DNA from 2 places in the Variovorax sp. CCNWLW225 genome. Region 2 is predicted to be linked to the other one. Evidence: riboswitches for the same ligand, from Rfam matches in the RefSeq annotation. Region 2 holds a riboswitch; the other holds the start of a gene.

Region 1 (14,816 bases), on a different contig from region 2:
GCGGCGTGATGTCCTTGCCCATTTCCTTGCGGGTTTCGTCGATCTGGACGACGAGCTTGCGGATGTTGGCGGTCATGTCTTGTGTTCCTTCTTGTCTCTTCTGGAGCGGCTCAGCGCAGGCCGTCCCACTTGCTGATGTCCTTGGCGAGCAGGCCGCCCACGCGCGCATGCACGCGGTAGCCCGTGCTCATGGCCAGGATGAAGACGATCTCGTCGGCCGCGGGCGCGCCGGGCACGCGCACTTCAATGGCGTCGAACTGGCCGCGCACGTAGCTGGCGTTGATGTTGGTGAGCGGCACGTCGAGCGCCGCACCGGGCGGGCCGACCTTCTTGGTCGAGGGCACGATGGAAAGCGCGTTGCCGGGCTGGCCGGTTTTTTCTTCGGCCTTGCCCGCGGTGTAGGCGGCGCGGCTGCCCTTCCAGCCGAGCAGCTCGCGCATCGCGTAGCCGCCGGGCACATGCCAGAGCGCGCCGTGCTCCAGCTCGCCCGCGGCACCGACGATGGCGCCCTTTCCGTAGGTGGCAATCTGCTCCAGGGGCACGTCCATGGCGGCATGCAGCCGGTGCGCCATGTCGACGCCCACGGGGTCGAGCAGCGCCATCATCGGCAGGATGTCGGGCTCGTAGCGGCCCGCAAAAGGATTGGTCAGCACCGCGCCGATGGCACCGCGCACCAACGGGGTGTCGGCGCGCGGGCCGAACTCGTGGTGGATGTGCTCGACATGGGTGAAGACGCGGCGTATATCGATCATGAAAGGAACCTTGCTTTTCGTTAAGCAAATACTGAACCAACTGCCACGGAGGCCGCCGCCGGCAGCGCCTTCGAGCATAAGGGTTCGACAAGTCGCCACTGCCCCTGGCAAACGAGCAGAACGGCCCAGACGAGCCCGCCTTTTTGCAGCACCTTGGCGCAGACCGCCCCCGTATCGAGCGCGCTTTGTACCTGCGAAGGCGCCAGCGGCGGCACATCGACCGTGACCAGGATGTCGCCCAGGTCGCTATCGTCCTTGCATTCATTCGCCGGGCGCCGTTGGATGGCTGCATCGTCCACGTCGACGGCGTTGGCAATCACGGTGGCGGCCGCGTCGGCTTGCGCGGCCGTGGCGGCAAGCACCGTCACGCTGTCGGCAATGCCCAGCGAAAAACTGCGGCCGCGCCAGCCGCTGGTGGCCACGCCGCGCACCGGCTGATCGGCCTTGATCTCGAACTGGCCGTCGGTGGTGAGGATGCTGCTTTCACCATCGACATGCTTGCGCCAATCGAAGCGCGCCAGGTCGGAGTAGACGCCCACGCGCGCCGACTGGCCGGGCGCGAGGTGCAGCGCGATGTCGCCGCCGTTGTTGATCCACGCGCGTTCGATGCCTGGCCGGTCGTAGAACGCGATGAGTTCCTGTGCCACGGAGCCGGCCACCGCCGCCATCGGCGTGACGAACATCGGCGAGAACGCGGCGCACGCATTCCACATGCGCTTGGCAATCACGCCGCGCGGGCGCATGTTGTCGCTTGCGGGCAGGCGCAAGAGCGGCAGCTCGCGCACCAGTTCGTCGAGCACGTGGACAAAGCGCGCCCAGGCCGCGTCGTGCGCGGCCGCGACGGCGTACGGGTCGCCATGCGCCTCGGCCACGATGTCGATCGGGCCATGGTTGAAATGCCAGCGGTTCGCGTCGAGCGCGGTACGTTGGGCGGTCATGGCTCACCCCCGGGGTTCGCGCATTGCTCCCTCCCCTTCCGGGGGAGGGTTGGGGTGGGGGCACGCGGCGTATCCAAGGGGCGCTCTGCCCGCCCCCATCCCAGCCTTCCCCCAGAGGGGGAAGGAGCAACGGTCACGGCGCACATCGACATGGGCATCGCTCAGCCCAGCATCGGGGCATGCCCCAGCGGCCACGGGTTGGCGTCGTCCATCACGAGCCACTGCCGCGCCAGCGGCGCACCGTCTTCCTGCCACGCACCGCGGGCGAGCGCCTGCTCGAGCGAGAAGATGTGCTCCATGTGGCCGCCGAGCGCTGCGTAGTCGTCCTGCCGCATGCTGAACTCGATGGGCGCCACGATGGCCGGCGTGGGCACGGTGCCAAAACTGTTGTCGGGCATGCGCATGACGTCCGCCATCACGGTGATGCCGCCGCCGGGCCATACATACGCCGGCGCGCCGCCGCAGGTGACGTTGACGAGCGCGCGCTTGATGGCGCGCGTGAGCAGCACCGGGTTTTCGGTGACGCCCGCACGCAGGCTACCGCCCGCACCGCCGAGGAACAGCACCGTGCACAGTGAGGGTTCGCAGTTCTCTCCGATGCGCTCGACGATGCGCTTCACTTCGGCGGGCATTTCCTGTTCGACGGGCTTCAGTGCCTCGTCGAGCACATACCACTGCGCGTGCTCGCCGGTGGTCGATGTCATCAGAAGGCGCAGGCCCGGGCGCGCCACGCCCTCTTCCCATCCTTCGATGATCGAGAGCGGATCGGCAATGTCGGTGCCGCCCCAGCCGTTGCCTGGGTTCGCCACCTGGAAGTAGCGCCCCGGCGTGGACTTGCGCCCCAGCATCTGGATGCCCGAAGGCGCCATGTCGAGGCACCGCCCGGCCTGATGCTCGGTCAGCACGCCGGTGATGTGGTCGTCGACCACCACCACCTCGTCGGCCACGCCCGCGAACTGGCGCGCGAAGATGCCGACCGCCGCCGAGCCGCAGCCCACGCGCATGCGTTGCTCTTCGACCCCGTTGACGATGGGCGCCTTGCCGGCCTGGATGACGAGCGTGGAGCCGCCGTCGATGGTGCACTCCACCGCCTTCTTGTTGCCCAGCAGCTGCATCAGCTCGGCCGTCATGCGGCCTTCCTTCTTGCTGCCGCCGGTGAGGTGGTGCACGCCGCCTAGCGAGAGCATCTGCGAGCCGTATTCGGCCGTGGTGACGTGGCCGACCACCTCGCCGCGGTAGCGCACGTTGGCCTGTTCGGAGCCCAGGAAGCGGTCGGTGTCGATCTTCACCTTGAAGCTGCAGTAGCTGAAGATGCCTTCGGTAACGACCGTGACCATGTCGACGCCCTGGGCTTTCGAGGCCACGATGAAGGGGGCCGGCTTGTAGTCGGGGTAGGTGGTGGACGAGCCCACGCCGGTGACGAAGACCTCGTCGGCGTGCAGCAGGTCGCCGTTCCAGTCGGGGGCGTTTGATTCGGCCACTTCCGCTGTTTCCGGTTTGTCGGCGGCCGGCCGGTCGAAGGGCACCAGCTTGGGCGCCTCGCCCGCAATCTCGCGGCGCAGCAGCACCACGGGGTCGACGCGCACCAGCACGCCCTCGCGGTTGGCATAGCGGTCGCAGGCGCCCGTGCGGCCGTCGGAAATCTGGCACAGCACGGGGCAGGCATTGCACTCGACCTTGGCGGTGCTCATGCGCTCGTTGCGCGGCGGCGCCTTGCCGAAGGCGCTGCTGCCGGCTTCTGCGACCACCGGCATGTCCATGCCGGGCATTCCGTCTGTCTTGGTGTGTTCGGTCATCGGGGCGATCTCGTGGGCAGTGTGTGTGGGGCAATCCGGTGTGGCGGGGTTTGCAACAAACGTGCCGTCTGCCCGCTTGTGCCCCGTCTGCCGTTTGTGTAGCATTCCCTACACTTTCATGTTGCGTTCACTACATTCGCGGTCAATGTAGCAAACAGGCCCGATGCTTGCAATGGTGTTTTCTCGCGGTGTTCATCGGGGTTTTTCCGACCAACGACAATGGAGGGTTCGCAGCCGGCCGACGGCTAGCGCCCCAAAGGCGTGCATTTCGGCTCAGCCACCTTCCCCAGTTACCAACCAACTCTTGAGTTCCGTATGAGTGCATTCAGCGAAGAACGCGTCCTGAGCGTCCACCACTGGACCGACCGCCTGTTCACCTTCACCACCACGCGCGACCCGGCGCTGCGTTTCTCGAACGGCCATTTCACGATGATCGGCCTGAAGGTGAACAACAAGCCCCTGCTGCGCGCGTACAGCATCGTGAGCCCGAACTACGAGGAACATCTCGAGTTCCTGAGCATCAAGGTGGAAGAAGGCCCGCTCACCTCGAAGCTGCAGCACATCCAGGTGGGCGACACCATCATCGTGGGCCGCAAGCCCACCGGCACGCTGCTCATCGACTACACGCTGCCGGGCAAGCGCCTGTACCTGTTCGGCACGGGCACGGGGCTCGCACCGTTCATGAGCATCATCCGCGACCCGGACACCTACGAGAAGTTCGAGCAGGTCATCCTGGTGCACGGCGTGCGCCAGGTCGACGAGCTGGCCTATCACGACCTCGTGACCGACCACCTGCCCAAGCATGAGTTCCTTGGCGAAATGGTGGAGAAGCAGCTGCTCTACTACCCCACGGTCACGCGCGAGGAGTTCCGCAACCAGGGCCGCATCACCGACCTGATCTCGAGCAACAAGCTCACCGACGACCTCGGCCTGCCTCCCATCAACCCCGCGGAAGACCGCGTGATGCTGTGCGGCAGCCCCGGCCTCCTGGTCGACCTGAAGCACATCCTGGAGGCACGCGGCTTCAAGGAAGGCAACACTTCGACCCCAGGCGACTTCGTGGTCGAGCGCGCGTTCGCTGAAAAATAAGCCAAGCCTCACGCGCACAATGGCCGACAGCCGCTCCGCCAGCACCAAGCCCCAGCGCCGCACCGGCGTGCGCGAGGCGGCGGCGCAGGCCACGCGCGACAGCATCCTGAAGGCGGCGACCAAGGTGTTCGCCAAGTACGGCTACGACGGCGGCAGCGTCGAGAAGATCTCGAAGGCCGCCAAGTCGTACGACCGGATGATCTACTACTACTTCGGCAGCAAGGAAGGCCTCTTCATTGCGGTGCTCGAGGGCATCTACCAGCGCATGGACGACGCCGAGGCCGCGATTGCGCTCGACGCCTCGCGGCCCGTGGAGGCGCTGACCGAAGTCATTCGCTTCGTGCTGGGCTACTACCGCAAGAACCCCGAGTTCGTGACGCTGCTGAACACCGAGAACCTGCACAAGGGCCGGCACATTTCCAAGTCGCTCAGGGCGCGCGAATACTCGTCGCGGGCGGTGGCGATCATTGCGGAGATCCTCGCGAGCGGCGCGGCGCAGGGGCTGTTCCGCAAAGACCTGATTGCGCGCGACATCTACCTGCTGATTGCATCAACCGGCTACTTCTACACCTCCAACCGGCACACGCTCACCGCGTTTCTGGGCGAGCCGCTGGAATCGGCCGAGGCGATCACGCACTGGGAAGACTTCGTGATCGAGACCCTGCTGCGCACCGTGCGCGCGGACGAGGCGCAAGACAACAACATCCCACCCCACGACCAGGACCACACGAAATGGCAGAAATCGCAGCCGGCGGCAAGTCGGGCAAAGTCGTCATAAAGAACATCGGGCTCTTGCTCTCGGGCGACATCGACAAGCCCATCCTCGACGCGGACACCATCGTGGTGAACGACGGCCTGATCGTTGCGGTGGGCAAGGAGAAAGACTGCGACCTCGAAGGCGCGAAGACCGTCATCGACGCGAAGAAGACCTGCGTGGCGCCCGGCCTGATCGACAGCCACGTGCACCCGGTGTTCGGCGACTGGACGCCGCGCCAGGGGCAGATCGGCTGGATCGACTCCACCATGAACGGCGGCGTGACCACCATGATTTCGGCCGGCGAGGTGCACCTGCCCGGCCGCCCGAAAGACATCGTGGGCCTGAAGGCGCTGGCCATCACGGCGCAGCGCGCGTTCGACAACTTCCGTCCCGGCGGCGTGAAGGTGCTGGCAGGAGCGCCCGTCATCGAAAAAGGCATGGTCGAGAGCGACTTCAAGGAGCTTGCCGAAGCGGGCGTGGGCCTGCTCGGCGAAGTGGGACTGGGCTCGGTGAAGGCCGGCTACGAAGCCAAGGAGATGGTGGCCTGGGCGCGCAAGTACGGCATTCAGAGCACCATTCACACGGGCGGTCCGTCCATTCCAGGCTCGGGCCTGATCGACAAGGACGTGGTGCTCGAGGCCGACGCCGACATCATCGGCCACATCAACGGCGGCCACACCTCATTGCCCGAGGCGCATGTGTGCGAGCTGTGCGAGAAGAGCTCGCGCGCCATCGAGATCGTGCACAACGGCAACGAGAAGGTGGCCATTGCGGCGGCCAAGGCGGCGCTCGAACTCAAGTGCCCGCACCGCGTGATCCTCGGCACCGACGGGCCGGCCGGCTCGGGCGTGCAGCCGCTGGGCATTCTGCGCATGGTGGCCATGCTCTCGTCCATTGCCAATATTCCGGCCGAGCTGGTGTTCTGCTTTGCCACGGGCAACACGGCGAAGATCCGCAAGCTGAACTGCGGGCTCATCGAAGTGGGCCGCGATGCCGACTTCGTCTTCATGGACCGCGCGCAGCATTCGCCTGCGCCCGGCCTGCTGGAGAGCGTGCAGCTCGGCGACATTCCGGGCGTGGGCATGGTGATGATCGACGGTATCGTGCGCTGCGGCCGCAGCCGCAACACGCCGCCGGCAACCGAGATTCCAGTCGTCGTCTCAGGCGCGCACTGAGAGCCAGCGCTTCTCTTTCTCCTTCCCCCTCTGGGGGAAGGTCGGGATGGGGGCAGGCAGAGCGTCCGATGGATGCGCCGCGAGCCCCCACCCCTGCCCTCCCCCAGAGAGGGAGGCAGCAACACCTCTACTTCGCGCGAAACACCAGATAGCGCGCGGACAGGAAGTTCACCACCAGCCCCGCGCAGCTGCCCAGCGCCACGCCGGCAGCCGGTGCCCAAGGGCCGGTGAACCAATGCAGCACAAGCACATACGCCCCATAGTTGACGACCGCACCGCCCAGCATCGTCACGAGGTAGCCGAGGTACTCGCGCAGCACGGACGCATTGGCGCTTCGGGCGCTGAAGGTATAGCGGCGGTTCAACGCCCACGTAGCGGTGGCAGCCGCAAGAAACGACAGCACCCGCGCCCCGTACCAACCCAGCAGCGGCGCTGCAAGGTACAGCACGGTCACGTCGACCACGAAGCCGATCGCCCCCACCACGGCGAACGACAGGAACTCCCGGCCGAGCTTCATCTGGGTGCGCAGTGGCGCACGCCCGGTGTGGCAAGGTAGCGCAGGCGCTTGGCCTCGCGGCGGCCGAGCCGGATGGCGTGCATCACCACGCCGCAAACCATCGAGAGCATGGCGGCCAGCATGGCGCCGGTCGCCAGCACCGCCGTGGGGAGCCGCGGCACCAGGCCGGTGTTCATGTAGGTGAGCAGCAGCGGAATGACCAGCGCGATGGCGCCCGCCGCGAGCAGCGCCGCAATGATCGAGAAGAACTGCAGCGGCCGTTCGCTGATGAACAGCTTGCAGATGGTCTTCAGGATTCGCCAGCCGTCGCGGTACGTCGAGAGCTTGCTGTGCGAGCCTTCGGGCCGCGTGCTGTAGGCGGTGTCGAGCTCGGCATAGGGCATGCGCAGCTCCAGCGCGTGCACCGTGAGCTCGGTCTCGATCTCGAACCCGTGCGAAAGCGCCGGAAACGACTTGGCGTAGCGGCGCGAGAACACGCGGTAGCCCGAGAGCATGTCCGTCAGCCCGCCGCCGAAGAGCTGCGCCACGGCGCCTGTGAGCAGCCGGTTGCCGAAGCGGTGGCCGGCGCGGTAGGTGAGCGCGTTCTGCCCGTCGTCCACGCGACAGCCCACCACCATGTCGAGGTTGCCCGCCACCAGCGCATCCACCAGCCGGCGTGCGCTGGCCACGTCGTAGGTGGCGTCTCCGTCGACGGTCACGTACACGTCGGCCTCGACATCGGCAAACATGCGCCGCACCACATTGCCCTTGCCCGGCGCGGCCACGTGCGTCACGAATGCGCCGCTCGCACGCGCGATGGCGGCCGTGTCGTCGGTCGAGTTGTTGTCGAAGACGTGGATCTCGGCCTCGGGCAGCGCCGCCTGGAACTGCGCGACCACCTGCGCGATGGACAGCGCCTCGTTGTAGCAGGGGATCACCGCCGCAATGCGCATCGGCGCGCGGGCTGCCGCGTGTTGGTCGAGATCGGTCATGGTGCGGGAGGAAGAATACGGTAGACCCGGCTGCCGTCTTTCTCGTACTGCAGGGTGAAATATTTGTCGAAATCGGTTCTGCCGCTGAACACCGGCACCACCGAATTCGGAAGAACGACAGCCACGAAGCCCAGGCCGCCGAGCTTGCCCGCCAGGTCCTTGCCTGACAGGCGGCCGAAGTCGGTGTAGCGCCACGGCCCGAGGGTATCGCCCCAGATGGGGTTGGGGCCGTAGTAGATCGCCTCGTTGAGGTTGATCTGGTAGACGCGGCCGGTGGCGGTGCGGCGCAGGTAATCCATTACCGCATAGCCCGGCACGTGCTGGCGCAGGAACGCTTCGCGCTGCTCCTGGGTGGGCGAAATCATCGCGACCTTGCCCGCAGTCTGGCGCACGGACACCGCGGCCAGCACGGCCAACAGCAGCACAGCCACCCAGTCGCCGACAAGGCCCGCGCGGCCCGAAGGAGCCCCCTCGACGGGGTTGACGACAGGGTTGGCGATTTGCCCGGCCTTGGGGCCGAACACGCGGCGCAAACCCGCGGCGATCCAGCCGAACAGCACCTGCCAGCCGATCGCCGCCGTGAACGCGAGCAACGGAAACGACGCTGTGAGGTAGCGGGGATAGCGCGAGGTCACCAGCCACACCGCTATGGAATAAAAGCAGAACCAGCCCGCAGCCCGCACCGCGGCGGAGCGCTTCCACATGGCGCTGAAGGGCAGCAGCACCACCGACCAGATCAGCACGTTCGGCCGCGCGGCGTGATCGCGCACGTCGGCCAGCTGCTGCACATAGTCGGCCGGAATCCAGTCGGTAAAGCCGAACACGCGCGCGCCGATCGGGTTGAACGGGTCGCCGGTCATGATGGCGTTGCGCGCATACCAGTACACGCACGGAATCAGAAAGCAAAGCAGCGCGAGCGCCCAGGCCTTGGGCCGGCGCTCATGCCACACGACGAACAGCGCCACCAGCGGCAGGAAGGTGAGCGCCTGGTACTTGGAGCCCGCGGCCACGCCAAGGCAGAACGCCGCCACGCCGAGCCAACGCATGCCGCTGTGCACCGGCTGCGATTCGCGCCACCACCACAGCGCCACGCACGCACTCAGCACGAAGAGCGCCACGCCCATGTCGATGAGCGCATTCGAATAGTCGCCAATGCCGAGCCAGATGGCCGCGCCGATGCAGGCGGTGAGCCGGTTGGCATGCTGCATGCCAAGGCGGAAGACCATCACCACCGACAACGCACCGGCCAGCGCATTGAGGAAGTGCGGCAGCACGTCGTCGCCCACCTGCAGCGCGGCGGCATAGAGCAGGTTGTAGTTGTACGGAAACCAGGGGTAGCGCAGCCACTCGTGGATGCCCAACCCGCCCTGCTCCGCCACCTGCCGCGCATAGGGCAGGTGGTACATCAGCTCGTCGAAGGCGGCGGGCGGCGCGAGCGGCGCAACCAGCGCGGGCAGCGCCACCAGCGCCAATGCCATCGCGGCGATCTTGTCGGCGCGGGTCCACGGCGCGGCGGGCGCGGTGCCGGCCCGAAGCGTGCGCAGTTCGCGCAGCCAGGGGCGCAACTGCAAGGCAGCTGCGAACACGCTGGCGGCAATCAGCGCGACGGTGGCGCCCACCTTGAAGGCACCGAAGATGGCCAATGCCTGGAAGCCGCAGATGAAGATGCCCACGCCCAGGGCCGCGGCCATCGAGGCTTCGAGCCAGGCGTCCCGACGCGTCGGCGGCGCAAGGCGCGCCAGCACTGCGCGCCCAAAGCCCCAGCAGCCGACGACAAAGACGGCCAGCGCCGCGTAGTGCGCGGCAGCAAATATCAACTTCTGAATAACAACTCCCGGCGCCGGTCGGCCATGCCGGCCGGCAGGTTCAAAGGTTCGGCGCCAGCAGGCGCTCGAGATCGGATTCGCTTTCCTTGCGCCGTGCGGCCTGGTCCTGCAGCTGGTCGTGCCCGATCTTGCCGACGTTGAAGTACGTCGAGTCGGGGTGGCTCAGGTAGAAACCACTGACGCTGGCGGCGGGCATCATAGCGAGGCTTTCCGTCAGGGTCATGCCAATGTCCGCGCAGTTCAGAAGGTCGAACATCGGGCGCTTCACGCTGTGGTCCGGGCAGGCCGGGTAGCCGGGCGCGGGGCGAATGCCGCGGTATTTCTCCGCGATCATGTCTTCGTTGCTCAGTCCCTCGTCGGGCGCATAGCCCCAGAGGTCGGTGCGCACGCGGTGGTGCAGCGCCTCGGCAAAGGCCTCGGCCAGCCGGTCGGCCAGCGCCTTCAGCATGATGGCGGAGTAGTCGTCGAGGTCGTCGATGAAATACTTTTCTTTCTTCTCGACACCGAGGCCCGCCGTCACCGCGAACACGCCCACGTAGTCTTTCAGGCCGCTCTCTTTGGGCGCGACGAAGTCGGCCAGGCAGCGGCTCGGCCGGGTGACGCCGTCGATCACCTGCTTCTCGGTCTGCTGGCGCATGCCGTACCAGGTCATGGCAACTTCGCTGCGCGTCTCGTCGGTGTAGAGCTCGATGTCGTCGTCGTTCACCGTGTTGGCGGGCCAGAAGCCGACCACGCCGCTCGCGCTGAGCCAGCGGCCCTCGATCAGGCGCTTGAGCATGCGCTGGCCGTCGGCGTACACGCGCACGGCTTCGGTGCCCACGATCTCGTCTTTCAGGATGGCCGGAAACGGGCCGGCCAGGTCCCAGGTCTGGAAGAAGGGGCCCCAGTCGATGTACTTCGCGAGCTCCGTAAGGTCGAAGTTCTTGAACACGCGCCGGCCGATGAACTTGGGCACGGGCGGCGTGTAGTGGGTCCAGTCGATGGGCGTCTTGTTGGCGCGCGCCTTGGCCAGCGGCCACATCGGCACCTGCTTCTTGTTGGCGTGCTGCGTGCGCACCTTCTCGTAGTCGGCGTTGATCTCGTCGATGTACGCGGTGGCCTGGTCGCTCAAGAGGCTCTGCGCCACGCTCACGCTGCGCGAGGCGTCGGGCACGTAGACCACCGGGCCTTCGTAGTGCGGCGCAATCTTGACGGCCGTGTGCACGCGGCTGGTGGTGGCGCCGCCGATGAGCAGCGGAATCTTCTTGATGCGGAAGTGATCGTCCTTCTGCATCTCGCCGGCCACGTACTGCATTTCTTCCAGGCTGGGCGTGATGAGGCCCGAGAGACCGACGATGTCCGCGCCCTCGACCTTGGCCTTGGCCAGAATTTCGTGGCACGGGACCATCACGCCCATGTTCACCACTTCGAAGTTGTTGCACTGGAGCACCACGGTCACGATGTTCTTGCCGATGTCGTGCACGTCGCCCTTCACCGTGGCAATGATGATCTTGCCCTTGGTGCGCACGTCGCGGCCGGCGGCCTCGTCCTGGCGCTTTTCTTCCTCGATGTAGGGAATGAGGTGGGCCACGGCCGACTTCATCACGCGCGCCGACTTCACCACCTGCGGCAGGAACATCTTGCCCTGGCCGAACAGGTCGCCCACGATGTTCATGCCGTCCATCAGCGGCCCTTCGATCACGTGCAGCGGGCGCCCGCCCTTGGCGAGGATCTGCTGGTAGGCCTCTTCGGTGTCTTCGACGATGAAGTCGGTAATGCCGTGCACCATAGCGTGCGAGAGGCGCTGGTTCACATGCACCGGGTTCTCTGGCGTGCCGCGCCACTCGAGCTTCTTGCTGTCGTCCTTGGCGCCGCTCTTGGCGGTTTCGGCCACTTCGACGAGCCGTTCCCCCGCATCGGATCGCCGATTGAGCACCACGTCTTCCACGCGCTCGCGCAGGGTCGGCTCGAGGTCGTCGTACACGCCCACCATGCCGGCATTGACGATGCCCATGTCCATGCCCGCCTTGATGGCGTGGTACAGGAACACCGTGTGAATCGCTTCGCGCACCGGGTCGTTCCCGCGAAAGCTGAAGCTCACGTTGCTCACGCCGCCCGACACCTTGGCGCCCGGCAGGTTGGCCTTGATCCAGCGCACCGCGTTGATGAAGTCGACCGCGTAGTTGTCGTGCTCCTCGATGCCGGTGGCAATCGCGAAGATGTTCGGGTCGAAGATGATGTCCTCGGGCGGAAAGCCCACCTCGTCCACCAGGATGCGGTAGGCCCGCTCGCAGATCTCGATCTTGCGTTCGTAGGTGTCGGCCTGGCCCTTCTCGTCGAAAGCCATCACCACCGCCGCGGCGCCGTAGCGCTTCACCAGCTTGGCCTCTTGCTTGAACTTGTCGACCCCCTCCTTCATGGAGATGGAGTTGACGATGCCCTTGCCCTGGATGCAGCGCAGGCCCGCCTCGATCACTTCCCACTTGGAGCTGTCGACCATCACCGGCACGCGCGCGATGTCGGGCTCGCTCGCAATCAGGTTCAAAAAGCGGACCATCGCGGCCTTGCTGTCGAGCATGGCCTCGTCCATGTTGATGTCGATCACCTGGGCGCCGTTCTCGACCTGCTGGCGCGCAACGGCCAGGGCATCTTCGAACTGGCCGTTCAGGATCATCCGCGCGAAAGCCTTGGAGCCGGTGACGTTGGTGCGCTCGCCGATGTTGACGAACAGCGACCCCGAATCGATGGCGACCGGTTCGAGGCCGGACAACTTCATCGGGGGAACGGAGGGCGCGGGAACATCGCTCATGGGGGGCTCACCTGTGCAGGAAAAAACGTCAGGTGAGCGTCGTTTGCGGCTTGCGCCCCGGCCAACGGGGCGCCTTCCAAGCCTGACGGCGGGCCGGTTGACTTGGGCCGCCGCTGCAACGCTCCTTGGAAGGGAGCGCAATTTTACCGGCTGCGGCAAGGGCCACGGCCTTGGGGGATGTTCAGGCCCCTTGCCCGGCCGCGGCGGCTGCGGCAGTGCTGACGGGCGCGGCCGAGGCCGGCAAGCCGAACACCCGGTCGAAGGCCCAGTTGAAGACGAAGGTGTAGACCAGGAAGAAGACCACCAGCCCCAGGTCCATCACCAGCGCCTGCCAGAGCGACACGCCCAGGCCCCAGGCAAAGAGCGGCACCAGGAAGGCGATCAGCCCGCCCTCGAAGCCGATGGCATGCGCAATGCGCCGGCGCACGCTGCGCCCGCGCACCGCCTGGCGCGACTCCCAGCGCTCGAACAACGCGTTGAAAACCAGGTTCCAGACCACCGCGATGACCGAGGCCGCCACCGCCAGCACGCCGGAATGGCCCAGCCCGGCATCCGTCATCAGCGCCAGGCCGGCACTGGCGGCCACGATGGCGATTCCCTCGTAAAGGGTGATGTAGACGACGCGGCGCTGAAACCCCTGCATGAACTTTTCCTCTGGCAAATGAAGGTGATGGCTGGACTTTATTTGCCCCGTGCTGATATAAAAAGTTAAGTTATTTCAATTTAATTGATAGATCGGAGCGGCTGATGGCCTTTTCCAGCGACACCGTCGAAGTCTTCCTGTCCGTGATCGACCACGGCTCTTTCTCGGCGGCGGCGCGCGCGCTGCACAAAGTGCCCTCGGCCGTGAGCATGGCCATTGCCAACCTGGAGGCCGAACTCGCGCTGCCACTCTTCGACCGCAGCGGCCGCGAGCCCCAGCCGACCGCGGCGGCCCGCTCGCTGGAGCCGCAGGCGCGGCTCTTGGCGGCCCAGTTGAAGCAGCTGCAGGTGCAGGCCCTGGCGCTCACGCAAGGGCTCGAAAACCGCCTCACGCTGGCCATTGCGCCCGAGCTGCTGGCCGCGCCGTGGAGCGCGCCGCTGGCTGCGCTGGCCGAGGAATATCCGCTGCTGCAGGTGGAGGTGCTGGCTGCTCCGCAAGCCGACGCGCTGGCGCTGCTGCACAGCGGGCGCGCGCAACTGGCGCTGGTGTTCGAGCGCCCCAGCCTCGACGGCCGCGAGGGTTTCCAGGAAGTGGGCAGCGACACCATGGTGGCCGTGATGGCGCCCCACCATCCCGTGCTGCTTGCGGCGGCTGGCGAACGCCTGCGCGAGGAACACCTCACGAACACGCGGCAGATCGTGGTGGCGGGGCGCGACCTGGCGACGAGCGACCCGCGCTTCGTGTTCGCGCGCCACGTCTGGCGCACCGACAACGCGCTGGCCGCGCTCAGCCTGATCACCGCCGGGCTCGGCTGGGGCTGGCTGCCGCGCAACTTTGCCAAGCCCCACGTGGCCGCCGGCGCGCTGGTCGAGATTCCGTTCGAAAACCTCAGCAACGGGCTCGACCTGTGGGTCGACGTGGTGTGGTCGCGCGAGCGGCCGCTGGGGCTGGGCGCGCAGCGCTTCGTGGCGCTGATTGCGCGTGACCGGCAGGCCGCGGCGGGGATTGCGCCTGCGGGCTAGCTAGTCGCGGTGGCCGTGTCCGCCGCCCTTGCCGCCGCCTCCGCCGTGGCCTCCACCCTTGCCGCCGCCGTCGCCTCCGTGGCGACCGCCCCCTCCGCCACCACCGCCCCCGTCACCACGGCCATGCCGGCCACCGCCTCCGCCCGGATGCATTTGCGGCTGGCCGGGCGGCGGTCCGGGTCGGAAGGCCGGCTGCGGCCGCGGCGGCTTGAAGCCGGGGTCCGACGGTGGGCGGAAGTCCGGCCGGGGCTGCGGTGGCCGGTGGCCCTGTGCGTGCTGCGGGCGAACGCCCGGCCCCGGCGCGGGCTTGAAGCCCGGGCCCGGCCACGGCTTGGGTTGCCAAGCCGGCCGCACCGGCGGCGGCGGACGCCAGCCGGGCATCGGCGGAGGCGGCGGCCGGCTGCCCCACCAGCGCCGCTCGCCGTACCAGGGCCGGTCGCGGTAGTAGTTGGACCAGTAGTTGCCGATCACGAAGGTCACGACCGGCACGCCGATCACGGCCGCGTAGGTCGAGAGCGGCACGCGCTGCTCCTGGTAGGCGT
Region 2 (14,816 bases):
ACACATCCGGCGACAACGAACTGCACCGCGCCGCGCTGGCCGGCAATGGCTTGGCCCGCATCTATGCAGGCGTCGTCGGCCAGCTCCTCGCGGACAGCGGGACTCCAGCCAGTGCCGTTACGGCGCTTGGCGCTCATGGCCAGACGGTTCGCCACCGTCCCACCGAATTCGACGCCGTTGGCTACACGCTGCAGACCAACAACCCGTCGCTGCTGGCCGAATTGAGCGGCATCGACGTGGTTGCAGACTTTCGCAGCCGCGACCTCGCCGCGGGCGGCCAGGGCGCTCCACTGGTGCCGGCATTCCACCGTGCGCTCTTCGCGCGCGCCGACGAACCCGTGGCGGTGCTGAACATCGGCGGCATTTCCAATCTGAGCCTGCTACCCGCCGCCGATGCACCGGAAGAGCCCGCCGTGCTGGGTTTCGACTGCGGGCCAGGCAATGCCTTGATGGATTACTGGTGCCAGCTTCACACCGGCGAGCCCTTCGATCGCGGGGGGCAATGGGCCGCAAGTGGGCAGGTGCTGCCCGAGCTGCTTGCAACGCTGCAGGCCGAGTCCTATTTCGCAAAGGCGCCGCCCAAGAGCACGGGTCGCGATCTTTTCAACCCGTCCTGGCTTTCAGCACGCCTAGGCGCGGTTGCGGGCGCCGCGCCTGCCGACGTGCAAGCGACCCTGACCGAATTCACCGCCAGCGTTTGTGCGGCTGATGTGCAGCGCTATGGAAACGGTAGCAGATTGCTGATCGTTTGCGGCGGCGGTGCCTTGAACGACCACCTGCTCGCCCGTTTGCGCGCGTTGCTGCCGGGCGTGGCGGTGGACGCGTCCACGAAGCACGGCCTGCCGCCGCTGCAGGTCGAAGCCGCGGCCTTTGCATGGCTGGCGCGCAGCACCGTGCGGCGCGAAGCAGGCAACCTTGCCAGCGTGACCGGTGCGCGCGGGCCCCGGGTATTGGGCGCTATTTACCCGGCCTGAGACTCCCGCAAGCGGAGTCCGTGCCTCGTTTGCAGGCAAGAATAAAAGCACCAGGCAACAAAAAGCCGCCCGAAGGCGGCTTTTACGGGCAAGAGGGCAATCAAGCCGAGAAGCTGGATCCGCAGCCGCAGGTGCTGGTGGCGTTCGGATTCTTGATCACGAACTGGGCGCCCTGCAGGTCTTCCTTGTAGTCGATTTCAGCGCCGACCAGATACTGGTAGCTCATGGCATCGATCAGCAGCGACACGCCGTTCTTGGTCATGGTCGTGTCGTCTTCATTCGTGATTTCGTCGAAAGTGAAGCCGTACTGAAAGCCCGAGCAGCCGCCGCCTTGCACGAACACGCGCAGCTTGAGGTCGGGATTGCCCTCCTCGGCGATCAGGTCGGCCACCTTGGCGGCCGCACTGTCCGTGAAGACGATCGGCTCGGGCATCTGGGTCTGGATGTTTTCGGCAACAACGCTCATGTGGGATAACTCCTTGAGGGCCGAACAGGCGGCCAATGAACCAATGCTACTGCAATGCGGCATTCTCGGCAGGGCGGCATTGGCGAGCACCCAACACAAGTGGGGTCGAAAACCGTCCCCGCCAAGGGCCGCAATGAAAAAGCCGCCCGAAGGCGGCTCTTGCTTGCAGCGGACAGTATCAGCGCTTGCTGAACTGCTTGCGGCGGCGAGCAGAGTGCAAACCGACCTTCTTACGCTCGACTTCACGCGCGTCGCGGGTAACGAAGCCAGCCTGGCTCAGCACCGGCTTCAGGCTTGCGTCGTAGTCGATCAGCGCGCGGGTGATGCCGTGGCGCGTTGCGCCGGCCTGGCCCGATTCACCGCCGCCGTTCACGTTGACCATCACGTCGAAAGCTTCGAGGTTGTTGGTCAGCACGAGGGGTTGCTTCGCGATCATGATCGAGGTTTCGCGGCCGAAGAACTCTTGAATGTCCTTGCCGTTGACCGTGATCTTGCCCGAGCCCTTTTTCAGAAACACACGGGCAACGCTCGATTTGCGACGGCCGGTGCCATTGTTCCATTCACCAATCATTCTCAAGGCTCCTTACAGTTCCAGCACTTTGGGCTGTTGGGCGGTATGCGGGTGCTCAGCGCCACCGTACACCTTGAGTTTCTTGATCATCGCGTAGCCAAGCGGGCCCTTAGGCAGCATGCCCTTGACAGCCTTTTCCAGGGCGCGGCCCGGGTGCTTGGATTGCATGTCGCGGAAGTTGGTCGCCGTGATACCGCCCGGGTAGCCCGAGTGACGGTAGTACACCTTGTCGATCGACTTGGCGCCGGTGACGCGCAGCTGGGCTGCGTTGATGATGACGATGAAGTCACCGGTATCGACGTGAGGCGTATAAATGGCCTTGTGTTTGCCGCGCAAACGGAGAGCAACTTCGCTGGCTACTCGTCCGAGGACCTTGTCGGTCGCGTCAATCACAAACCACTCGTGCGTCACGTCAGCGGGCTTGGCGCTGAACGTTTTGGTCATGAGTTTTTCTCTTGAAAAGAGGGTTTGGCGAGCCCTTTTCCACGGTCGGCGTTCCTCTGACGGGAATCTCTTAGGTGGGTTTCACGCGCCCTGGAGACCAGGTTACATGCCTTCGCCGCGGGGCTACAAAAAACGCTGCGAAGCCCGCGATTATACGAAGAATCGGGCCATCGAAGCAAATTGAAGCCTGCCGGGGAGCCCGAGACGTTACCATCCTTACCCTATGTTCAGTTACCGCCACGCCTTCCATGCCGGCAACCACGCCGACGTGCTCAAGCACACGGTGCTGATTGCCACGCTCGACCACCTGCTTGAAAAAGAAGCAGCCCTGACCGTCATCGACACCCACGCTGGCGCCGGCCTGTACCGCCTCGACGGGGACTACGCCGGCACCAGCGGCGAAGCAGCCGAAGGCATATTGCGCCTGCTTTCGGACAAGAAGGCGGCTGCTCCCACGGCGCAACCGGCCCCGGCTGCAAAGTCCGCTACCAAAAAGGCAGCACCCGAGGCCGAAGCACCCTTGGCCGACGCGATTGCACGCTATCTCAGCGTGATTCACGACTTCAATCCCAAGGGCGGCGCGCGTATCTACCCGGGTTCGCCGTTCATCGTGCAGCACCTGCTGCGCGACCACGACAAGCTCAAGCTGTTCGAACTGCACCCGACCGACGCACGCACGCTGGATGCCAACATTGCGCAACTCGAGGCGGGCCGCCAGATCGCCGTGCTGCGCGAAGACGGCTTCGGCAGTGCCACCAAGTTCCTGCCTCCACCTTCGCGCCGCGCGCTGGTGCTGATGGACCCCAGCTACGAAATCAAGAGCGACTACGGCCGCGTGCTGGACTTCGCGGCCGAGGCGCTCAAGCGCTTTGCGACCGGCACCTATGCGGTGTGGTACCCGATCATCCCGCGGCCAGAGGCGCACGACCTCCCGCGGCGGCTGAAGACGCTGGCGACCAAGGCCGGCAAGTCGTGGCTGCACGCCACGCTCACGGTCAAGTCGAGCAAGCTGATCACCACCACAACGGGCGAAACCCAGCGCCCCGGACTGCCGGCCAGCGGCATGTTCCTGATCAACCCGCCCTATACGCTGAAGCCGCTGCTGGCGGCTGCCCTGCCGCAGCTGGTGGAGCGGCTGGCCCAGGACAAGCACGCCGCCTTCTCGCTCGATTCGGGCGGCTAGCCCTTTCCTGATTTTTCTTCGCCCGGCGTTTTCAGCGTCGGCGGCGCGGCGGCACATTCACCTTGCGGCGCGGAGCCGCTGGTGCGGACGCCAGCGGCGGCTCTGCCGCCTCGACGTCGGCACCACCGCAGCGCATGCCGTCGCGATCGATGATCGTCAGTGCCACCTGCTTGATGCCGAGACCGATCATGCCGATGCGCTCGGCCGCGGCACGGCTCAGGTCGATGATGCGGCCCTGCGCATAGGGGCCCCGGTCGGTAATGCGTACCAGCACTTCGCTGCCGGTGACCAGGCTGCGCACGCAAACGCGGGTGTTGAACGGCAAGGTCTTGTGGGCCGCCGTCATGGCCGTCATGTCGAAGCGTTCGCCGCTCGCGGTCTTGCGCTGGTGAAACTGGATGCCGTACCAGGACGCTCCACCACGTTCGTAGATCTCGCGAGGGCCACTGTCGCCGGGCACCCCGTCGTCAGGCCCCAGGTCGCCAGAGCTGGGCGCCGCAAGGTCGTAGCGGACCGAAGGCACGCTCGAGCGGGCGGGTGCACCCGCAGGCACCGCCAGCTGGCGCGACAAGGGCGAAAGCTTTGCGTCTTTCGTGTCAGCCGCCGGGCCTTCGGTGGCCGGGGGCATGGCACAGCCGGCCAGCGCGCAGGTTGCTGCAACAAGGGCCACACGCAAGGCCCCGCGCAGCGAGCGTCCTGCTTCCGCGCGCCCCCTCAATCGAGGCGCTCCAGCACAGCCAGCGTCGGCGCCGACTGGTTCATTGTGTAGAAGTGCAGCGCCGGCGCGCCGCCGTCGCGCAGGCGCGCGCAGAGGTCGGCCACCACGTCGAGGCCAAAGGCCTTGATGGATGCCGTGTCGTCGCCAAAGCCCTGCAGCCGCAGGCGAATCCAGCGCGGGATCTCGGCGCCGCAGGCGTCGGAGAAGCGCATGAGCTGCGTCGAGCTGATGATCGGCATGACGCCCGGGACGATCGGCGTGTCGAGCCCCAGCTTGCGCGCATCGTCGACAAAGCGGAAGTACGCCTCGGGGCTGAAGAAGTACTGCGTGATCGCAGAATCGGCACCGGCCTTCACCTTGGCGGCAAAGGCCTGCAGGTCGGCCTCGGGCGAACGCGCCTGCGGATGCACCTCGGGGTAGCAGGCCACCTCGATGTGGAAGTCTCGGCCGGTTTCTTCGCGGATGAAGCCCACGAGATCGCTCGCGTACAGAAATTCGCCGCCGATGCCGTAGCCACTCGGCAGGTCGCCGCGCAGCGCGACGAGGCGCTTCACGCCCATGGACTTGAGCTCGGCCAACTGCTCGCGCACCGTGGCGCGCGTGGCGCCAATGCACGAGAAGTGGCTTGCGGCGTCGACGCCCTCGGACAGGATCTCCTGCACCGCACCGAACGTGCCCTGGTGCGTAGAGCCGCCCGCGCCGTAGGTGACCGAGCAGAACTCGGGCTTGCGCGCATACAGCTGCTGGCGCACGGCGCGCAGCTTGACCGCGCCTTCAGGCGTCTTGGTCGGAAAGAATTCGAAGCTCAGCGGAAGGCGCACCTGCGTTCCTTAAGAGCCGTCCGCTTGAACAGCGCGCACGGCGTGAATGAAAAACTCGCGGTTGCCGTCGCCGCCGGCGATCGGGCTGTCAAACCACTGCAGCACGCGAAGCTCGAGGGCTTCGCAGGCATCGCACAGGCGCTTTTCGACCACCGCATACATCGACTCGTCGCGGACGATGCCACCCTTGCCGACCTGCCCCGGCTGCAGTTCGAACTGCGGCTTGACCAGCATCAGCAGGTGGCCGTCGTCGGCCAGGAACGGCATCAGCGCCGGTAGCACCAGCGTCTGCGAAATGAACGACAGATCACCGACGATGAGGTCGAAGCGCAATTCGGAGGGCTCCTCACCCTCCTCTTGCAGATCGTCCGCCGACAACGCACGCGCATTGACGCCTTCGATGGCGACCACACGCTCGTCTTCGCGCAACCGCGCATGCAACTGCCCATGGCCCACGTCCACGCCCACCACCTTCGCAGCGCCGCGCTGCAGAAGGCAGTCGGTGAAGCCTCCGGTCGACTGGCCCACGTCGAGGCACAGCTTGCCCGATGGGTCCAGGCCGCTCGCGGCCAGCGCACCTTCGAGCTTGAGCCCGCCGCGCGACACGTAGCGGGCCTCCGCCGCGTCGTCGAGTTCGACCTCAGCCGACTCGGGCACTTCGTCGCGATTCTTCACGACCGAGCGCCACGCGTCGCCCGTGCCCGCATCGCGCCAACGCATGCCGCCGGCAATCAGCCGCACGGCCTGCGAGCGCGATGCGGCAAAGCCGCGTTCGACCAGCAATTGATCAGCGCGCATTCAGTACCGGTACGTGTCCGCCTTGTACGGACCCGCCTTGTTCACGCCGATGTAGGCGGCCTGTTCGTCGGTCAGCTCGGTGAGCATGGCGCCGACCTTCTTCAGGTGCAGGCGCGCGACCTTTTCGTCCAAGTGCTTGGGCAGCACGTAGACCTTGCCGGCCTGGTAGGCATCGGGCTTGGTGAAGAGCTCGATCTGCGCAATGGTCTGGTTGGCGAAAGACGACGACATCACGAAGCTCGGGTGGCCCGTGCCGCAGCCCAGGTTCACGAGGCGACCCTTGGCCAGCAGGATGATCTTCTTGCCGTCGGGGAAGGTGATGTGGTCGACCTGCGGCTTGATCTCCTCCCACTCGTACTTCTCGATCGACGCAACGTCGATCTCGTTGTCGAAGTGGCCGATGTTGCAGACGATGGCCTGGTCCTTCATTGCAGCCATGTGTTCGTGGCGGATCACGTCCTTGTTGCCCGTGGTGGTCACGAAGATGTCGGCCTTGTCGGCGGCGTATTCCATCGTGACGACCTTGTAGCCTTCCATCGCGGCCTGCAGTGCGTTGATGGGGTCGATCTCGGTCACCCACACCTGGGCGCTCAGTGCGCGCAACGCCTGGGCCGAGCCCTTGCCCACGTCGCCGTAGCCGGCCACGCAAGCCACCTTGCCGGCAATCATCACGTCGGTGGCGCGCTTGATACCGTCCACCAGCGATTCGCGGCAGCCGTAGAGGTTGTCGAACTTGCTCTTGGTGACCGAGTCGTTCACGTTGATGGCGCGGAACAGCAGCGTGCCCTTGGCGCTCATCTCGTTCAGGCGGTGCACGCCGGTCGTCGTTTCTTCGGTCACGCCGATGATCTCGGCCGACTTGCGCGTGTACCAGGTCGAATCGACAGCCAGCTTGGCCTTGATGGCTGCGTAGAGGATGCGTTCTTCCTCGCTGGTCGGGTTGGCGAGCACGCCCAGGTCCTTTTCAGCGCGCTGGCCCAGGTGCATCAGCAGCGTGGCGTCGCCGCCGTCGTCCAGGATCATGTTCGGGCCTTCGCCCTTCGAACCCTTGGGTCCGAAGTCGAAGATGGCGTGGGTGTAGTCCCAGTAGTCCTTCAGCGACTCGCCCTTGATCGCGAACACCGGGGTGCCGGCTGCGGCAATGGCGGCGGCGGCATGGTCCTGCGTCGAGAAGATGTTGCACGAGGCCCAGCGAACGGTGGCGCCAAGCGCTTGCAGCGTTTCGATCAGCACGGCGGTCTGGATCGTCATGTGCAGCGAGCCCGTGATGCGCGCGCCCTTGAGCGGCTGCGCCTTCGAGAACTCTTCGCGGATGGCCATCAGGCCGGGCATTTCGGTTTCCGCGATGCGGATTTCCTTGCGGCCCCAGGCGGCCAGCGACAGGTCGGCAATCGCCTGGTCGGCGGTGGAAACGGGGGTGGGCTTGAGAACAGCGCTCATGAGAACTCCAACAAAGCTAGTTTGAAAGGTGCCACTGCGTTCGGGGAAAAGACTCACCGCGAGAACAGCGGGTGAGCGTGGTTGCGATGTAGTCCGAGCCTCACGCCTGATGGCGCTGCAACGCTCCTCGGAACGGGGATTGTAGACGGGGTGGGGAGGCGAGCCAATCGCCGGGGCATCCCACATACCGGAAAGCGCGTTTCTCATCCCTGTCCGACATCAAGCGGGGCAGCTTTATCGGCACCGCCGCCATGCCGCAGGCCGACGGCTCGCAAAAGGCGCTCGAGGTGGTGGTGTTTCCCGAGGCCGCGCGCGGCACGGGCGAAGGGCACCGTCCGTGGGACCTGCTGCCGCAGAGCACCATGACCAACGCCACCGTGGCCGATCTGGCTGCAGCGCCGAAGTCGGTACGCGGCGGACAGCAGCTTCGGCTGACGTACAAGGGCGGAGAAAAGATCATCGTCGTGCCGCCCAATGTGCCGGTCGTGACCTTCCGACCCGGCACCGAGGCTTTGCTGGTGCCGGGCGCCAAGGTGCTGGTCAATGCGCAGGAAAAGAACGGCACGCCCACGGCGCTGCGCGTCACCGCCGGGCGCAACGGCTTTGCGCCGCCGATGTAGCAGCCCAAGGGAAATCCCGAAGGCGAATTTGTTGCCGCGGGCATTGCGGCCGTTCCAGTGCGGCGTATCGTGGCGAGGGACTTCGCCGTCCGGCCGGTCCTTGCCATTCACCCCGTTCACCTGACACAGGAGATACCGCACCATGGCCACAGCCAAGAAAGCCGCCGCGAAGAAGACTACGGCCAGCAGCAGCGAAAACAGCAGCGGGAGCACCAGGGCATCCGCCCCCGATGCCGCCGACATGCTGAATCCGCTGAAGAATCTCAAGGCCATGACCGATCGCCTGCAGGAGCTCAACCTGACCGGCGGTGCGAGCAAGCTGCTCGAAAGCGGCCAGAAGGACCTCCAGGCGCTGATGCAAGCCAACGAAAAGTCCTACCAGGGCCTGCAAACCGTGGTGCAGCGGCAGACCGAGATGATCAAGAACGCCATCACCGAATGGCAGACGGCCGCCAAGGAAATGCCGGGCAGGGACCCGAAGGCCAACCTCGCCAAGCTGGACGAACTCGGCCGCCAGTCGTTCCAGCGCGCCATCGACGACATCAAGGAACTCGCCAACCTGGCGGCCAAGTCGCAGGCCGATGCCTTCGAGCTGGTGCGCCAGCGCATTCAGGCGAATGTGGACGAAGTGACCAAAATGCTGAAGCGGAAGTAGCGAACAGACTCCCCTTCTGAATTTGCCATCCTTTAGTTTTAATTTTTCTTGGGAGGCACGACTGCTGAAGAGATAGATGTAGCTTTGCATCGCATTTTTGCGACTGCCGTGATGTTTCGCACGACAAATCCCTGTCGAACCAAGCCCGGAAACGTTTGCGTTTTATACAATCGCGTGTCAAGACGTAACGATTCAGGGTGGGTAAGATATGCGCGCAAATCTCAAGCTAGGTTGGGGCACGGTTATGCTGTCAGCATTGCTGACGGCATGTGGAGGATCAAGTGACGGCGGCTCCGCCCCCCAACTGATAGCGGCATCGGGCACTGTCGAAACAACAGCCAAGAGCGCCGAACCAAGCCCCGCCACGAGTAGCGCCCTGCTGCCTATCGAATCTAGAGTCCAAACGGAGGAGGGCGCGGCAGTTGACGTCAATCGGTTCAAAGTCCGCCTGATCGGCCGCGGCCCGGAACCGCAACAGGTAACCCTACCTTCGCTTCCGGCGGCAGAAAGCTCGCTCCCGTTGAAATCGACGCCTTCGATCTTTGGGGTCCCTACCAAGATCGGTGTTGCACGTCAGGTTGCTCAAACCGCCAGCCCTCTAGCCGTAACAAGCCTGATGAATTGGACGCCATCAGAACGAGGAGGCCAACTGGCCGCAATGAGGTTTGCATCGCCCAGCGCGAGAGGCGTTCGAATTGGCTTGCGTGTAGACAGTCTTCCTTTGGGCACGATGGTTCGCTTCTATGGCGATACAAGCGAAAAAATGTATGAAGTGTCTGCGCAGGAGATTCTTGCCGTCATTCAACGCAATTTAGCCGCTGGCGATTCGAGTGACAGCGCTCGAACCTTTTGGTCTCCCAACATGGGTGGCGAAGCCACTACGGTCGAAGTTGAGGTGCCGCCCAGCGCTGCGGTAGATGCAGTGAAGGTGGCAGTGCCCATGCTGTCGCACGTGACCGTGGACATGACCAAACAAGAATCGCTGGAAAAAGTCGGCGAATCCGGGTCGTGCAATGCGGACATTCCCTGCACCTCAAAATACGACAGCCTCAGCAAATCCGTCGCATTGATGGATTTCATCAAGGACGGGAACAACTACGTTTGCACCGGCACCTTGCTTAACGACCGCATGTCGACAGGCACGCCATATTTCTTGAGCGCCAATCACTGCATTTCCAACCAGACGGTTGCCTCGACCCTTTACACCCTGTGGTTCTACAAGTCGGCAACCTGCCGTAGCACGCAAGTCAACCCGACCTTTGCCACCATGACCTCGGGTGCCACACTGCTCTATACCGAGCCGACGACGGATACCACCTTCATGCGGCTGAATTCGCAACCTCCGGCCGGCGCACTGTTTGCGGGATCGAGCCCTTTCAGTCCTGATTCGTATAACGGTGTCCAAGGCGTCTACGGCGTACATCACCCCAAAGGCGATGTGCAGAAGTACAGTGAAGGCAGCTATCTTGGAACCGCAGCTTGCGGGAGTTCGAATTGTTATGCTGCCACGGGGAGCAATGCCAAGTTCCTCGCCGTCAGTTGGTACAACGGCGTGACCGAGGGGGGCAGCAGCGGCTCAGGGCTCTTCAGAAGGCTCAATGGCAATGACTATCTGGTCGGACAATTGCTGGGCGGAGCATCTTCGTGCAGCAACCCTGGTGGGTATGACTTCTACGGGCGCTTTGATCTCGCCTTCCAAGCTGCACTGCAACAGTGGCTCGATGCGCCCTCAACCACGGTACGTACGCCCATCTATCGCTTCTACAACACCAAAACCGGCGCACACTTCTATACCTCCAGCGTGTCCGAACGCGATCTCGTCATCACCAAGCTGCCCGAGTACAACTATGAAGGGCCCGCGTTCTTCGCGTTCGGTGCGGCTGCGCCGGGCACCAAGCCGGTTTACCGGTTCTATAACACGCGCAACGGCACGCACTTCTACACGATGGACGAGCAGGAGCGGGCGAATATCCAAGCCAACATGCCTTGGTATGAATACAACTACATAACTTGGTACGCCACTACTTCGCAGACCAGCGGAGCCATGCCGATGTACCGGTTCTATCATTCGCAAGCACAAACTCATTTCTATACGATGAGTGCAAGCGAGCGTGACAACATCCGACAAAACATCCCACAATATGCGTATGAGGGGGTCAGGTACTTCGCATGGGGAAGCCCTTGACCTAATAGCTGGGCCATCTGGCAGCTCTTCGTAAAACGGTTGAGTTGCGCGCAAAAAAACAAAGAAGGCGTGCCTGTATGCAACGAGATCTTGGCTTGTGCGGACTGCTGCTTTTCGGCGTCATCCTTACAGGTTGTGGTGGGGGGACTGGCAACGCATCGGGCGACTCAGGACCAGACGGCGCGGCCGCGAGGTTATTCGCAGCCGGCGAGTCGAGTTCGCTTCCCAGGACTGACTTTGCGGCGCCCGCAGGCGAACATGCAACGACTGGCACCAAAGAGCTCGGCTCTGTCATTCGCCCGCTCGCGAGGAGCCCCTTCGCGTTCGCAAGAAACGGCCAATTCCATGTCTACGCCGGCAACGGGTCGCGGAAACGCCTCGCGCTTGATTTCGATACCAGGACCTACACCGTAGCGGACAATTCGGGGCAAGGCACCTCCGGTACGTTCAGCGAGGATGCGACGGAGCCGGGGACTTACATCTTCGCGAGCACGCGTATCACGAGCGTCGTCAACACGGCACGCTTTCGCATCACTGCCGACGCAATCGTTGGCGCCTTCCCATTCGAAAAGCCTTGGTCGGATCCCGTCCGCTATGAGGTAGTGCCATTCATCGGGGCACGTGCTTTCGTTACGAACCCGGCCGAGCTCGATGGTTCTTACAATCGATTTGGCATCAGCCGCAACAGCGACGGGAGTTCGGACTCACAGATCCTCGCAATGGAGATTTCGGGCAACGGCACGCTGCTGGAGATGTGTTTCGATATCGGTATTTATCGCATAGCCACGTGCCCATACCAGTCGAGGCGCTCTTACCTCCTGACGGCCTCTGTTGATTCAGTGTGGACCGGCACCAACATCGCGGCGCCCAACGATGTACTGCAGTTCCGCATGGCGCGCATCGGGGGGGAGAACGTCTGGCTGTCAGGGGGTTACACGGACGCCGCTCCCGGTATTCATGTGTTCCGGGTCGGGTTGAAAGATGCAACCATCTGGCCTACGGCGCGCTATGGTGGGGGGTCCTCTGATGGGCGCTGGGGCACGAACATCATTGGTCCTACGAGCTCCTCACGCACCAGTTTTGATGCGACAGGTACGCCGTCAACGCTGGTCCGTACGGTGAGCACCCTCGGAGAGTCCGCGCCGCTGGGCATCCGCGGAGTCGACCTCAACGGTACACAAAAGTACTTCGCGATCCAGAACGGTGCGCTGTCGGTGGTCCTCGGCGCCCGCAATCCGGATACGCAGGGCTATATTCAAGTCGGGCTGTTCAAGGATCATGCCGGCGTGGATACCCGCAGTGGCACGTACCACGTTTTTTCGGGTCAGCGTTCGATCGTGAAGTTGACACTCGACTTTGATGCTGGCACTTACCGGATGAACGAAGACTTCAGTCAGGCCAGCAGTGGCACGTTCAGTGCCGACCCTAGCGATCCGGGCAGTTACATCTTCGATAGCCAGCGGATCACCGGCGCCGTGAACACGGCGCGGTTCCGCGTCGCGCAGGACGCGATTATTGGGGCCTTCCCGTTCTACGTCCACGCGCTACCTCCCAATCAGTATCAGATCCAGCCTTTCGTTGCGGCACGCAACTTCGTGACGTATCGCGGCGAGCTAGAGGGCCTCTACGACTTGATGGTGGCGGGTATACCGGTCGGTGCGAACGCGTATCCGCTCAACCTGATGCGCATGGCCATCCCTGCGTCCGGCTCGAGCGCCCAGCTCTGCAAGCTGGTGCCGGTCACGAGCTGCGCGGATGGCTCTTCATCTCCCTTCTCTGTGATAACCGGAGTGACGCCTGAGTCCTGGCTGCTCTCCGCCCCGGCTTGGGTGACACGCCTTTACGTGGCAAGAGTTGGAACCCGCCGGCTCGCTCTCTACGCAACGACCCAGATGTATGACAACCCCACCCGCGTCGGCGGCTACATGGTGATGGGCTTGCGTCGCCCCTCCACTGGCTCCGCCAACTGGACCAGCCTCAGTGGGCGCAGTTACTCAGGCTCCGGCGACCTCGGCGCTATGCTCGTAGACACTTCGAGCTATACAACCACATACGCCCGATCCGACGGGACGACGGCGTTGTTCTCACTGGCGTTGAGTCCAGTGACGAATAACACGCAAGTCAAGATTGGGGCGGATACGATCGGAACGCCGTACGCAGTGATCCAGGACGATTTGTTCATGTTTGCCATGCCCACCAGTGGCGATGCAAGCCAATTGCACATCAGTCTGGCTAACTGACCCGAGGGAACAAAGCGATCTACCGTGACGAGGGGGACGTACTTCTAAAATCGGGTAACTCCTTCGCAGATTGCCCACCTTGTCTTTTGTTGCCGAAACCCGCCGCCGTCGCACCTTTGCGATCATTTCCCACCCTGACGCCGGCAAGACCACGCTGACCGAGAAGCTGCTGCTTTTCTCCGGCGCGATCCAGATCGCCGGCTCGGTCAAGGCGCGCAAGGCCTCGCGCCACGCGACTTCCGACTGGATGGAAATCGAAAAGCAGCGCGGCATCTCTGTGGCCTCGTCGGTCATGCAGATGCTGTACCGAGACCACGTGATCAACCTGCTCGACACGCCCGGCCACAAGGACTTCTCGGAAGACACCTACCGCGTGCTCACGGCGGTGGACTCGGCCCTGATGGTGATCGACGCGGCCAACGGCGTGGAAGCGCAGACGCGCCGGCTGATCGAGGTTTGCCGCCAGCGCGACACGCCCATCATCACCTTCGTCAACAAGATGGACCGCGAAGTGCGCGAGCCGCTCGACATCCTCGACGAAGTGGAGCGCGAGCTCGGCATGCCGTGCGTGCCGATGACCTGGCCGGTCGGCCAGGGCAAGAGCTTCCGCGGGATCATGAACCTGCGCACGCAGACGATGACCGTGTTCGAGTCGGGCAGCGAGCGGCTGCCGCAAGATTTCGAGACCATTCCGCTCTCGGAGCGCGACACGCTCACCAAGCGCTTCGGTGCCGATTTCGAATCCGCCATGGACAGCATGGAGTTGGCCACCGGCGCCTCCCCCACCTGGGACCGCGAGGCCTTCCTGGCCGGCAAGCAGACGCCCGTGTTCTTCGGCTCCGGTGTGAACAACTTCGGCGTGATGGAAGTGCTCGACGCGCTGGTCGACCTCGCGCCGCCGCCGCAGTCGCGCACCAGCACCACCATGGTCAACCGCCAGCCGGTGGTGAAGGAGATCCAGCCCGAGGACAAGGACTTCGCGGGCGTGGTCTTCAAGGTACAGGCCAACATGGACGCCAACCACCGCGACCGCATCGCCTTTGTGCGCATGGCCTCGGGCAAGTACACGCCGGGCATGAAGCTCAAGGTGCAGCGCACCGCCAAGGAACTGCGCCCCACCAGCGTGGTCACCTTCATGAGCCAGCGCCGCGAGGCGGTCGAAGAGGCCTATGCGGGCGACATCGTGGGCTTTACCACCCACGGCGGCGTGCAACTGGGCGACACCATCACCGACGGCGCGAGCCTGCAGTTCACAGGCCTGCCCTTCTTCGCACCCGAACTCTTCATGACCGTGATCCTCAAGAACCCGCTGCGCACCAAGCAATTGCAGCAGGGCCTGGCCCAGCTCGGCGAGGAAGGTGCCATCCAGGTGTTCCGCCCCGAAATCGGCGGGCCGATGCTGCTGGGCGCCGTCGGCCAACTGCAGTTCGAAGTGGTGCAGCACCGGCTGAAGGCCGAGTACGACGCGGATGTACGGCTCGAAGGCTGCCAATACACCGGCGCACGCTGGATCACGGCCGATTCGCCGACCGAGCTGCGCGAGTTCGTCAACGCCTACCCGCAGCGCATGGCAAAGGACGCGGCCGATACGCTGGCTTTTCTGTGCACTTCGCCTTACGACGTGCGGCTGGCGCAGGAGCGCTTTCCGAAAATTCATTTCCATCCGCTGCGCGAGCACGCGGGCCTGGCGCTGCAGAGCGC

The links. Region 2 has a riboswitch for S-adenosylhomocysteine ahead of ahcY (adenosylhomocysteinase). Riboswitches for the same ligand answer to the same signal wherever they lie in the genome.
Region 1: another riboswitch for S-adenosylhomocysteine. It lies ahead of metH (methionine synthase); the one in region 2 lies ahead of ahcY (adenosylhomocysteinase).

What each region holds. Positions count from the first base shown of each region.
Region 1 is NZ_JBBCBV010000027.1:26,468-41,283, forward strand. It holds gene V9L20_RS25595 (amino acid synthesis family protein) at 1-76, opposite strand, end outside; gene V9L20_RS25600 (amino acid synthesis family protein) at 111-752, opposite strand; gene V9L20_RS25605 (UPF0280 family protein) at 773-1,690, opposite strand; gene V9L20_RS25610 (6-hydroxynicotinate reductase) at 1,852-3,486, opposite strand; gene V9L20_RS25615 (ferredoxin--NADP reductase) at 3,802-4,575, shown strand; gene V9L20_RS25620 (TetR family transcriptional regulator) at 4,595-5,353, shown strand; gene V9L20_RS25625 (amidohydrolase family protein) at 5,308-6,507, shown strand; gene V9L20_RS25630 (GtrA family protein) at 6,635-7,024, opposite strand; gene V9L20_RS25635 (glycosyltransferase family 2 protein) at 7,021-7,995, opposite strand; gene V9L20_RS25640 (ArnT family glycosyltransferase) at 7,992-9,809, opposite strand; gene metH (methionine synthase) at 9,862-12,576, opposite strand; S-adenosyl-L-homocysteine riboswitch at 12,637-12,742, opposite strand; gene V9L20_RS25650 (PACE efflux transporter) at 12,791-13,252, opposite strand; gene V9L20_RS25655 (LysR family transcriptional regulator) at 13,357-14,274, shown strand; gene V9L20_RS25660 (SH3 domain-containing protein) at 14,275-14,816, opposite strand, start outside.
Region 2 is NZ_JBBCBV010000006.1:186,803-201,618, forward strand. It holds gene V9L20_RS13650 (anhydro-N-acetylmuramic acid kinase) at 1-974, shown strand, start outside; gene erpA (iron-sulfur cluster insertion protein ErpA) at 1,075-1,440, opposite strand; gene rpsI (30S ribosomal protein S9) at 1,619-2,011, opposite strand; gene rplM (50S ribosomal protein L13) at 2,024-2,455, opposite strand; gene V9L20_RS13670 (23S rRNA (adenine(2030)-N(6))-methyltransferase RlmJ) at 2,679-3,638, shown strand; gene V9L20_RS13675 (septal ring lytic transglycosylase RlpA family protein) at 3,670-4,266, opposite strand; gene metF (methylenetetrahydrofolate reductase [NAD(P)H]) at 4,353-5,177, opposite strand; gene V9L20_RS13685 (TlyA family RNA methyltransferase) at 5,187-5,975, opposite strand; gene ahcY (adenosylhomocysteinase) at 5,976-7,415, opposite strand; S-adenosyl-L-homocysteine riboswitch at 7,482-7,550, opposite strand; gene V9L20_RS13695 (hypothetical protein) at 7,667-8,035, shown strand; gene phaP (TIGR01841 family phasin) at 8,178-8,690, shown strand; gene V9L20_RS13705 (trypsin-like serine protease) at 8,899-10,875, shown strand; gene V9L20_RS13710 (hypothetical protein) at 10,953-13,115, shown strand; gene V9L20_RS13715 (peptide chain release factor 3) at 13,195-14,816, shown strand, end outside.